2 regions of the Phreatobacter stygius genome follow, and region 2 is predicted to be linked to the other one. Evidence: predicted binding sites of a transcription regulator. Region 2 holds the regulator's gene; the other holds the start of a gene.
The links. The regulator LexA, encoded in region 2, represses DNA repair genes until DNA is damaged. The targets are predictions, from matches to a motif close to TGTTCNNNNTGTGTTCNG.
Positions count from the first base shown of each region.

Region 1: a site for LexA is predicted at 2,048-2,065, ahead of uvrA (excinuclease ABC subunit UvrA). Genes of this name have one in related genera too.

Region 1 covers NZ_CP039690.1:7,093,772-7,099,278, reverse strand. The annotation lists gene uvrA (excinuclease ABC subunit UvrA) at 1-1,781, opposite strand, end outside; gene ssb (single-stranded DNA-binding protein) at 2,229-2,750, shown strand; gene E8M01_RS33570 (GNAT family N-acetyltransferase) at 2,765-3,268, shown strand; gene E8M01_RS35815 (hypothetical protein) at 3,423-3,551, opposite strand; gene E8M01_RS33565 (DUF2325 domain-containing protein) at 3,706-4,974, shown strand; gene E8M01_RS33560 (DUF2478 domain-containing protein) at 5,004-5,507, shown strand, end outside.
Region 2 covers NZ_CP039690.1:6,742,894-6,748,400, reverse strand. The annotation lists gene E8M01_RS31850 (ComEC/Rec2 family competence protein) at 1-2,066, shown strand, start outside; gene lexA (transcriptional repressor LexA) at 2,067-2,753, opposite strand; gene E8M01_RS31840 (MBG domain-containing protein) at 3,216-5,507, shown strand, end outside.

The DNA of each region.
Region 1 (5,507 bases), 350 kb from region 2:
ACGATGCGGCCACCATGGATGCCGGCGCCCGGCCCGACATCGACGACATAATCGGCCTGCAGGATGGCATCCTCGTCATGTTCGACGACGATGACGGTGTTGCCGAGGTCGCGCAGCCGCTTCAGCGTGCCGAGCAGCCGCTCGTTGTCGCGCTGGTGCAGGCCGATCGACGGCTCGTCCAGCACATAGAGCACGCCGGTCAGGCCCGAGCCGATCTGCGAGGCGAGCCGGATGCGCTGGCTCTCGCCACCCGACAGCGTGCCGGAATTGCGCCCGAGGGTCAGGTATTCGAGGCCGACATCGACCAGGAAGCGCAGGCGGTCGCGGATCTCCTTCAGGATGCGGACGGCGATCTCGTTCTGCTGCGCGGTCAGTTTCGGCGGCAGGGTGGCGAACCATTCATTGGCGGCGCGGACCGACAATTGCGAGATCTCGCCGACATGGGTCGCCGCGATCTTCACCGCCAGCGCCTCGGGCTTCAGCCGGAAACCGCCGCAGGTCTTGCACGGCACCGCCGAAACGTAACGCGAGATCTCCTCGCGCGCCCATTCGCTCTCGGTTTCCTTCAGCCGCCGCTCGAGATTGCGGACCACGCCCTCGAAGGTCTTGGTGGTCTCGTAGGAGCGCAGCCCGTCGTCATATTTGAACGTGACGGTCTCTTCGCCGGTGCCGAACAGGATCACGGTCTGCGCCTTCTCGGGCAGCGACCGCCAGGGCGCGGTCAGCGAGAAGCCGTAATGTTTCGCCAGGGCATCGAGCGTCTGGGTGTAGAATGGCGAGGTCGACTTGGCCCAGGGCCCGATCGCGCCCTTGCGCAGGCTCAGGTCCTTGTCCGGGATCACCAGGTCGGCGTCGATCGTCTGTTCGACACCCAGGCCGTCGCAGGCCGGGCAGGCGCCGAACGGGTTGTTGAACGAGAACAGCCGCGGCTCGATCTCGGAAATGGTGAAGCCGGAGACCGGGCAGGCGAACTTTTCCGAGAAGATGACGCGCAGCGGCTCGCCCTTGGCGTCCTTGCCTTCGGCGAATTCGACAATGGCGATGCCGTCGGCGAGCTTCAGCGCCATTTCGAAGCTGTCGGCGAGCCGCGCGGCCATGTCGGCGCGCACCACCACCCGGTCGACCACCACGTCGATGTCGTGCTTCAGCTTCTTGTCGAGCGGCGGCACGTCGGCGATCTCGTAAAAGGTGCCGTCGACCTTGACCCGCTGAAAGCCCTTCTTCTGATATTCGGCCAGTTCCTTGCGATATTCGCCCTTGCGGCCGCGCACCGCCGGCGCCAGCAGATAGAGCCTGGAGCCCTCGGGCAGCGCCAGGGTCTTGTCGACCATCTGGCTGACCGTCTGGCTCTCGATCGGCAGGCCGGTGGCCGGCGAATAGGGCACGCCGACCCGCGCCCACAGCAGGCGCATGTAGTCGTAGATCTCGGTGACCGTGCCGACCGTCGAGCGCGGGTTCTTCGACGTCGTCTTCTGTTCGATCGAGATCGCCGGCGACAGGCCGTCGATCTGGTCGACATCCGGCTTCTGCATCATTTCGAGGAACTGGCGGGCATAGGCCGACAGGCTCTCGACATAACGCCGCTGGCCCTCGGCATAGATCGTGTCGAAGGCGAGCGACGACTTGCCCGAGCCGGACAGGCCGGTGAACACCACCAGCGCATCGCGCGGGATGGTCAGGTCGACGCCCTTCAGATTGTGCTCGCGCGCGCCGCGCACGGAGATCACCCGCTGGTCGGGGCGCCGCACGTCGTCGCGGTACTTGTCGAAAAGATCGGTCATCTATCAGGTCCGTTGAACACGATCACGCGGGAAGCGGCGCAAGCAGGCTGTCGGCAGGCGGGCATTCTGAAGAACAGGCATGGGGCATGCGGGATCGCCAAACCTGCGCAAGGGTCGACGTGTCAAGAAGCAAGCCCCCAAAGTAGAAACGGCAGCGCCTCACCGCCAGGGGCTGAAGGCCACCGGATGGCTGATTTGCACAGGATGCGCTGGCCGATTCGAGACGATCACGCCGGCGGAGCTTATCGGGGCTTGCCAGAACCGACAAGAACAAATAATGAACATTGCTGCGGATCGGAATTCCCGAGAGCAGAGGTCGGGAAACTGGGGATAGATCTCGAATTCCCGTCGATCGCGCGGTGACGGAGCCGGCCGAACATGGGATGGCTCCGATCGGTTCAGGCTGAAAGCGCCCCGGGCAGCGGCTGCGGGGAGAGGGAGAGCGACATGGCAGGCAGCGTCAACAAGGTCATCCTGATCGGCAATCTGGGCAAGGATCCGGAAGTCAGGCGGATGAACAACGGCGAGCAGGTCTGCAGCCTCCGCATCGCGACCACCGAAAGCTGGCGGGACAAGGGCTCGGGCGAGCGCAAGGAGCGCACCGAGTGGCATGCGGTCGTCATTTATAACGAGAACCTGGTGAAGGTCGCCGAGCAATATCTGCGCAAGGGCGCCAAGGTCTATCTCGAGGGCCAGTTGCAGACCCGCAAATGGCAGGACCAGTCGGGCGTCGAGAAATACTCGACCGAAGTGGTGCTGCAGCGCTTCCGCGGTGAAATGGTGCTGCTCGACGGCCGCGGTGGCGGCGGTGGCGCGGATGCCGGCGGCGGTTCGGGTTATGGCGACGACAGCTTCGGTTCGTCGGGTGGTATCGAAAACCGGTCGGGCATGGGCCGCGCCGAGGCGCCGCGTCGCCCGGCGGCTCCGGCTGGCGGCGGCCGGATGGATGACGACGAAATCCCGTTCTGAGCGACCAGGCGACCATGGCGGGCCCGGCGATCGACGTGTCGTTGCGCCGGGCGGCGCCTGACGATCTCGATTTCATCATGGCGGCGGAGCGTCAGCCCGCCTTCGAACGGCAGGTCGGGCGCTGGTCCGCCGAGCGGCACCAGGCCGCCATGGCCTCCGCGGATTTCGCCTATCTGATCGGCATGGGCCCTGGCGGGCTGCCCGCCGGCTTCGCCATCCTGCGCGACCTCAACAATGCCTCCGACAATATTGGCCTGCAGCGCATCGTCTCGGCGGCAGCCGGGCAGGGCTTCGGCAAGCCATTCCTGACCGCGGTCATCGACTGGGTCTTTGCCGAAACGCGCTGCCACCGGTTCCTGCTCGAAGTGTTCACCGACAATCCGCGCGCCCGGCATGTCTATCGTTCCCTCGGCTTCGTCGAGGAGGGGCTGCTGCGCGAGGCGGTGAAGCGGGCCGATGGCGCGCGGGCCGACCAGATGCTGATGTCGCTCCTGAGACGCGAGTGGCGCGCGCCCTGAGGTGGCCCCCCGCTCAGCGGTGCCGGCCGCGACCTTGCCGATGACCGCTGCGGATCGATAGCCCTCGGACCCGGCCAACAGGGCGAGCGCGCCCGTCTCCGCAACGCATCACCACGGGCTGTCTCACGCCGTGGCAGATCACCCTGATCGATCATCAGGACGCCAGTTTCCGGATGAAATCCGCGGCCATCGTCGCCGCGCGCTTGCGAATGTCGGGGATCGCGGTGATCTCCCAATGCCGGCCGCGCGTCGGCGGGCCGTGCCAGGCGTCGCGACAGATCATGGCGCGTTATTCTCCAATGGGAATAGCGCTGGACGCAAGACCGGGATGAGGCGATCGGATGCGGCGATCTCGCCTGTCGCCATGGGCGTGTTGCGGGCAGGCGGAATGCCGGGTAGCGTTATAGCTGTACGAACATAACGAGACGAGTGGCCAAGTGTCGACCCTGACAGTCCTCCACCTCCATCGTCAGACCGGGATCAATGCGGTGCTCGAGCAGGCGCGAAGCCAGGCGCCGTTCGTTGCCGTCGATCCCAAGGGCCATCGCCGGTCGAAGATCTGGGACATATCCTCGCATTTTCACTGCTCGATCATCGGCACCTGCCTGAGTGCCGCGGAGCTGCGCCAGTTCTTCGTCAGGCTCGGCGAGGCCGACGCGAAAGGGGCGACCGACCACGTCCTGCACGGGCGGGGGGTGCGCACCGCGGGGCAGCACGACCTCGCGGGCAAACTGCTGCACAAGACCCTCGACAAGCGCCACGAGACGGCGATCAAGCGTTTCACCAGGGCCTCGACGGTGGCCGAGGTGCGGGATCTCTGGCTCCAGGCGCTCGACCAGGGCGATATTCCGGGCGCCTATTGGGCGGTCCTGACCCATCCCGCCGCCGACCGGCCGCTGATCCAGGAGGTCTTCGGCGAAGTGCATATGCTGTCGCACATGGTCGGTACCTCCAACCGGGTCGACATCGCGCGGCTGCGCAAGCTCGAACGGGATCTCGGCGCGCGCGACGAAAAGATCGCCCGGCAGGAGGCGCGCCTCCAGACGGCGGCCAATGAACGCTCCGAGCTCTTGCGGCGCATCGAAAGCCTGGAGATCGAGGCGGCGCGGCGAACGGTGCAGGACCAGGCCAAGGCCGGTCCGCAGCTTGCGCCCGCGGCCATGGCCGCGCTGGCGCAGCGCAGCGATGCCGAGAAGGCCCATGCCCAGGTCCTGGCCGCGCGCCTGAAGGAGGTCGAGGACCAGGCCGCGATCGAACGGAAACGCAATGCCGAGCTGATCGAGCGGGAGGCCCATCTGCAGCGCGAGCTCTCAGCCCTCGAAGCCAGCTTGCACCTTGGCGGACCGAACCAGGACGGGCCGAAAGCGGCCGCGCGGGACCTGGCGGATCTGACCCTGCTTTATGTCGGCGGCCGTCCCAAGCTGCTCGACCAGCTGAAGGCGCTCGCGGCCGGACGCGGCGGCGTGCTGCTGGCCCATGATGGCGGGATCGAGGACAGCGCGGCGCTGCTGCCGGGCCTGATCAGCCAGGCGGATGCGGCCTTCTTTCCGGTCGATTGCATCAGCCACCACGCCGCGGGCCAGGTGAAGAAGCTCTGCCGGGATGCCGGCAAGCCTTTCGTTCCGCTGCGCACGGCGAGCCTTGCCAGCTTCATCGCGGCGATCGCCGGGGGCGATCTGCCGGCACGGCCGGCGGCTGTCGCCTGAGCGCGGCGCGAACCACCAGGGGAAAGCCGATGACGGAACATGCCGGCGCGCGATCCGACAGGCCCAAGTTCCATGGCGACTGCGATGTCGCCGCCATGGTCTATGGCCCCGGCGACAATCCGGACGCGGTGCTGACGGGTTTTCTTCGCCACCTCCTGGGGCTGGGTTTCGACGCGCTCGGCGTGGTCCAGAGGCGCCGCCCTGATCATCCGGGCTTTGACGGGACGGCGGAGTTCACCCTGGTTCCCGACGACGGATGGCGCGGCGATGCGAATGGCGCCGGGAAATCCAACATGGCCGCTTGCGGCACCGCCTTGCAGGGCATTGGCGCCAGGCTGTCCCTGGCGTTGAAGCGGCGCCCCGATGTCGTGATCCTCAACCGCTACGGATCCCTCGAAGCGGCCGGGGCAGGGCTGCTCGATGTCCTCGCCCAGGCGATCGACCGGGATATTCCCGTGCTGATCGCCGTTCCCGAAGCCCTGTTTCCCCACTGGCTGGCAAGAGCCGAAGGGCTGGCGGTGAAGCTCCGGCCG
Region 2 (5,507 bases):
ACGAGCCGAGCCTGTGGGGGCCCTTCGTGGCGACGGCCCTCTTGGCGCTGCTTGCCTATCGCTTCAGGGACCGGCGCCTGGCCTTCCTGGTCGCCACGGCGCTTGCCTCGGTCGCCGCCGGCTTTGCCGCCGCGACCGCTCGCACCGCGATCGCGGCCCATCCGGTGCTGGGCGCCGAGACCGGCTCGGTGACCATTTCGGGATGGGTCGAAGTCTTCGAACGGCGCGAGAACGGTGACCGGCTGACCCTGCGCATCGTCCGCGCCGAGCCGGCGCTCGCCCAGCCGCTGCAGCGGGTGCGGGTCACCAGCCGGGTGGCGACCGGTGTTCAGACCGGCGCGGCGGTCAGCCTGATGGTCCGGCTTCGGCCGCCGGCGGATCCGCCCGGGCCCGGCCTTTATGATTTCGGCCGCGACGCGTTCTTCAACGGCATCGGCGCCAGCGGCTTCGTCATTGGCCAGGTCAGGCGGATCGAGCTCGGCGAGGCGCCGCTCGGCGTGCGACTGAGGACCCATCTCGACCGGGTTCGTTCGGCCATCAGCGAGCGTATCCGCGCGGCCATTCCGGGCCATGCCGGGGCGGTGGCCGATGCCCTGGTCACCGGCAAGCGCGACGGCATTCCCGAGGGGCTCAACGAGGCGATGCGGGCGGCCGGCACCTATCACATCCTGTCGATCTCCGGCTTTCACATGGCTCTGGTCGCGGCCCTGGTGTTCGTCGCGGTGCGCGGCTCGCTGGCGCTCATTCCGTCATTGGCGCTGAACCGGCCGGTCAAGGCCTGGGCGGCGTTCGCAGCCCTTGTCGTCTCGACCTGCTATCTCGTCATTTCCGGCGCCGAGGTGGCCACCCAGCGGTCCTGGATCATGATCGCGGTGGTGCTGATCGGCGTCATGCTGGGGCGCGGCGCGCTGACGCTCAGGACCTTGGCGCTGGCCGCGCTGCTGGTGCTCACGCTGGCGCCGGAAAGCCTGCTCGGGCCGAGCTTCCAGATGTCGTTCGCCGCGACGCTGGCGCTGGTCTCCGGTTACGCCATGCTGCGGCCCTGGGCCGAGCACCATGCCGGCGACAGGCGAGGTTTCGGGCGCGCCCTGCTGGCGATCAGCAACGGCGTCGCCGGCCTCGCCATGAGCTCGTTCGTCGCCTCGCTCGCGACCACGCCCTATGCGGCCTATCACTTCAACCAGATCCAGCTCTATGGCGTGCCGGGAAACCTGCTCGGTGCGCCGATCGTCGAATTCCTCACCATGCCGCTGGAGATCATCGCGCTGCTGCTCTGGCCGCTCGGGCTCGACCGGCCGGTCTGGGCGCTGGCCGGGATGAGCATCGACCTGTTCATCAGGGTGGCCGAATGGGTCGCGTCCTGGCCCGGCGGCAAGGTCGCGGTTCCAACCTTCGGACCGCTCGCCCTGGGACTTCTGTCGATCGGGCTGATCTGCCTTGCCATGCTGTCGACGCCGCTCAGGCTCATTGGCGTGCCCGTGGCGGTCCTCGGGCTCACCGTGGCGCCGCTGCGCGAGCGGCCGCTGATGGCGATCGATGCCGAGGGGCTGACCGTCGCGGCACGTGGCACCGACGGGCGCTTGCGGGCCCTGTCGCCGCGCGCCAACCGTTTCGCGCTGCAACGCTGGCTGGCGGCCGATGCCGACCAGCGGCTGGCCTCCGACCAGTCGCTGATCGCCGGCGTGATCTGCGACGCGATCGGTTGCGCGATGGCGCTGCAAGGCGGCGGCCGGGTCGCTTATGCGCGGGATCCGGAGGCGCTCGCCGATGATTGCCGCGAGGCGCGCCTCGTCGTCACGCGTTTTCCCCCACCGGCCGACTGCAAGGCGACGGTTTTGAACCTGCGCGGCCTTGCCTGGACCGGCGCGATCACGCTGTTTGCCGCCGAGGGGGGCTATCGGATCGAGGTCGGGCGCGATCCGGCAAGCCAGCGGCCGTGGTTTCGCCCGCGTCCGGCGGGCGCGCCGGTGCCGCTGCTCAGGCGGCCGGGGCCAGCAGCGGACCCCGCCACACCGCAGCCGGCTGCGGAAGGTCCCGCGCCGGACGAATTCGAGCCGGACCGCTGATCAATAACGCCGGATCAGCCCGACAAGCTTGCCTTGGATGCGCACCCGGTCCGGTCCGAGAACCCGGGTCTCATAGGCCGGATTGGCGGCTTCGAGCGCGATCGACGTGCCGCGCTTGCGCAGCCGCTTCAAGGTCGCTTCCTCGTCGTCGATCAGGGCGACCACGATATCGCCGGTCTCGGCGGAATCGGTCTTGCGGACCAGCGCCAGGTCGCCCTCCAGGATGCCTGCCTCGATCATCGAGTCGCCACGCACCTCGAGGGCATAATGTTCGCCGCGGGTCAGCATTTCCGGCGGCACGGAGATCGTGCTGGTGCGGTTCTCGATCGCCTCGCGCGGTACGCCCGCGGCGATCCGGCCCATGATCGGCACCGACACCGGCATGACCGCGTCGTCGTCGGCCGGACGTCCCCGGCCAAGCGAGCCTTCGATGACGCTCGGCGCAAAGCGAGCCCGCCCGGGACCTGCCGACTGCTCGGGCTGCTTGATGACCTCGAGCGCGCGCGCCCGGTTCGGCAGGCGGCGGATGAAGCCACGCTCCTCGAGCGCGGTGATCAGGCGATGGATGCCGGACTTGGACTTCAGGTCCAGCGCCTCTTTCATCTCGTCGAACGAGGGTGGCACGCCGCTTTCCTTCAGCCGTTCTTGAATGAAGCGGAGAAGTTCGTGTTGCTTGCGTGTCAGCATCGGGTGTTTGCCCCTGATTTTGACCGGCCCGACTCGCTCGAACAGATCATGAACAGTCCCTATCTGTTCTTTATGTGTTCCGCAAGCGTTGATATTTCGTGAAGTATTGGGCCTGCGCGATTGATATGTGCTGGCGGCCCGGAGCGGCCCCGATCGCCGGCGACCAGTATCGCCTGGCGGACTTTGGCATCCGACCTCTTGCCCTGGGATACCGGTTCCGCTCGACCGCCGGCCGGACGGTCCGCGCCGGTTCGCGCAACTCAATGAAGTCGCGAGAGATTTTCCCTGGCCCGTGCGCTGGTTGAGAAGACAACCGCCGGACGGCGGTGTCATGTCCTCGGTCAATCCGGGCGCAAGGCCCGCAAGACAGAGGCGAGGCGGTCGGCGATGAGCCAGCGGCTTGATGGGACCGGGCGCGACCTCGCGCCGCCGGCAGGTTTTTCTATTGCCCGGACAGAGCCGATGGAACTGGTCTCGGACAGCCGCAAATGGCTGCGCCATTCGGTTTCCGTTGCAGCCCTCTGCGCTGCCATGATGCCGCTGGCCGGCGGTTCGGGGCATGGCCAGACCTTGCCGACCGGCGGCAGGGTTGCCACGGGATCGGCAACGATCGGTCCGGCGGGCGCCGGCGCCCTGACCATCAACCAGACGTCGCAGCGCGCGGTCATCAACTGGAACGCGTTCTCGGTCGGCCAGGGCGGAACGGTGTCGTTCCAGCAGCCGAACAGCTCGTCGGCGACATTGAACCGGGTCACCGGCGCGACCTCGTCGACGATTGCCGGTCAGGTCCGGGCGAACGGGCAGGTCTATCTGGTCAATCCCAACGGCATCCAGATCACGCGGACCGGCTCGGTCGACACGGCGGGCTTCACGGCCTCGACGCTCGATACCACCAATGACGACTTCATGGCGGGCCGCCAGCGCTATGCCGGCAATGGCCGTTCCGCCGAGGTCACCAACCAGGGCCGGATTCGCGTTCGAGGCGGCGGCGACGCCGTGCTGATCGGCGGGCGCGTGACCAATGAGGGTTCGATCAGCGCCCATGGCGGACGGGTTGGCCTCGGTTCCGGCGAACGGGTGTCGGTCGATGTCGAGGGCGACGGCTTCCTGACGGTCTCGGTGCCGACAAACGACCCGGACCGTGCCCGGGCCCTGATCCGGCAGGTCGGCCGGATCAATGCCAGCGGCGGCCGGGTCGAGGTGCGCGCGGCGACCAGCGCGGATGTCGCCCGTGCGGCGATCCAGCTCGGCGGCTCGATCGAGGCCAGCGGCGTGGCGCAAACCGGTTCCGGCGTGAGATTTGGCGGCCCTGCCGCCGCCCCGGCGCCGGACCGGCCGAGCCAGGCGGCGCGCCGCGCATCGACCGGCGCCGACCGGCGATCGGTCGAACGGCCGGCGGCCACCCGGCCGGCGAGCGCACGTCCGGCCGGCAGCGTCGTGGTCGATGGCGGCGCCGGCGGACGGGTGTCGGTCACCGGCCGTGTCAACGTGGCGAGCCCAAACCAGTCCGGCGGGGCGATCACCGTCACCGGCCGGGCGATCGATCTTTCCGGCGCGCGGCTCGATGCCTCCGGCGCGACCGGCGGCGGCCGGGTTCGAATCGGCGGCGATTACCAGGGCAGCGGCCCGCTTCAGCGGGCCGAGACCGTCTCGGTGGATGCGGCCACGGTGATCCGCGCCGATGCCACGGCACGCGGCGACGGCGGCCGGGTGATCATCTGGTCGGACCAGCAGACGCGTTTTGCCGGCACGATTTCCGCGCAGGGCGGCGGGCAGGGCGGTGATGGCGGCTTTGCCGAGGTGTCCGGCAAGGCGACGCTGTCGTTCACCGGCAGCGCCGACCTGCGCGCGGCGGACGGTCGCTTCGGCACGCTGCTGCTCGACCCCTATAACGTCACGATCTCCAACGATCCGGATTCGAACCAGTCCGGCTTCACCGCCACCGGCGACAACAGCGTCATCAATGCCGGGACGCTGCAGAACCAGCTGGCCTTATCCAATGTCACCATCTCGACGGGCTCGGGCGGGTCGCAGGCCGGTGACATCACGGTTGCCGCCCCGCTCGTCTGGTCGTCGGGATCGGTCTTGACGCTGAGCGCCTATCACTCGATCGCGGTCAACGCGAACCTGTTCATCACCGGCGCGGGCGGCCTTGCCTTCAACACCAACCAGGGCGGCTCGGGCGGCACGCTGTCCTTCGCCTTCGGCGCCGGGACGAACTATATCGGTACGCCGCATACCGGCCAGACGCTGTCGATCAACGGGCAGAGCTACACGCTCATCTATGACGTCAGCGAGCTGCAGGCGATCAATTCCAACCTGAGCGGCCGCTACGCGCTGGCCCGGCCGATCGACGGCGGACCGACGGCGAGCTGGAATGGCGGCCTCGGCATGGTCGCCCTCGGCATGGACAGCAATTCGAACATCCAGAACGGCGGCAACGGCTTCACCGGCACGTTCGAAGGGCTCGGCAATGTCATCTACAACCTGAATGTCCGGCAGATCCCGACCAATTATGTCGGCATGTTCGGTTATGTCGGCACGACAGGTGTCATCAGCAATGTCGGCCTGCGCAATGTCACCATCAGCGGGCAGGAAAACACGGGCGCCATCGCCGGCCTCAACCGCGGCACGATCACGCGGGCCTGGGCCGATGGCAAGGTCGACGGAACGTTCAACACCGGCGGCCTCGTCGGCTACAATGCCGGCACGATCAGCCAGTCGTTCTCCAATGCGGGCGTCACTGCGCGGGAC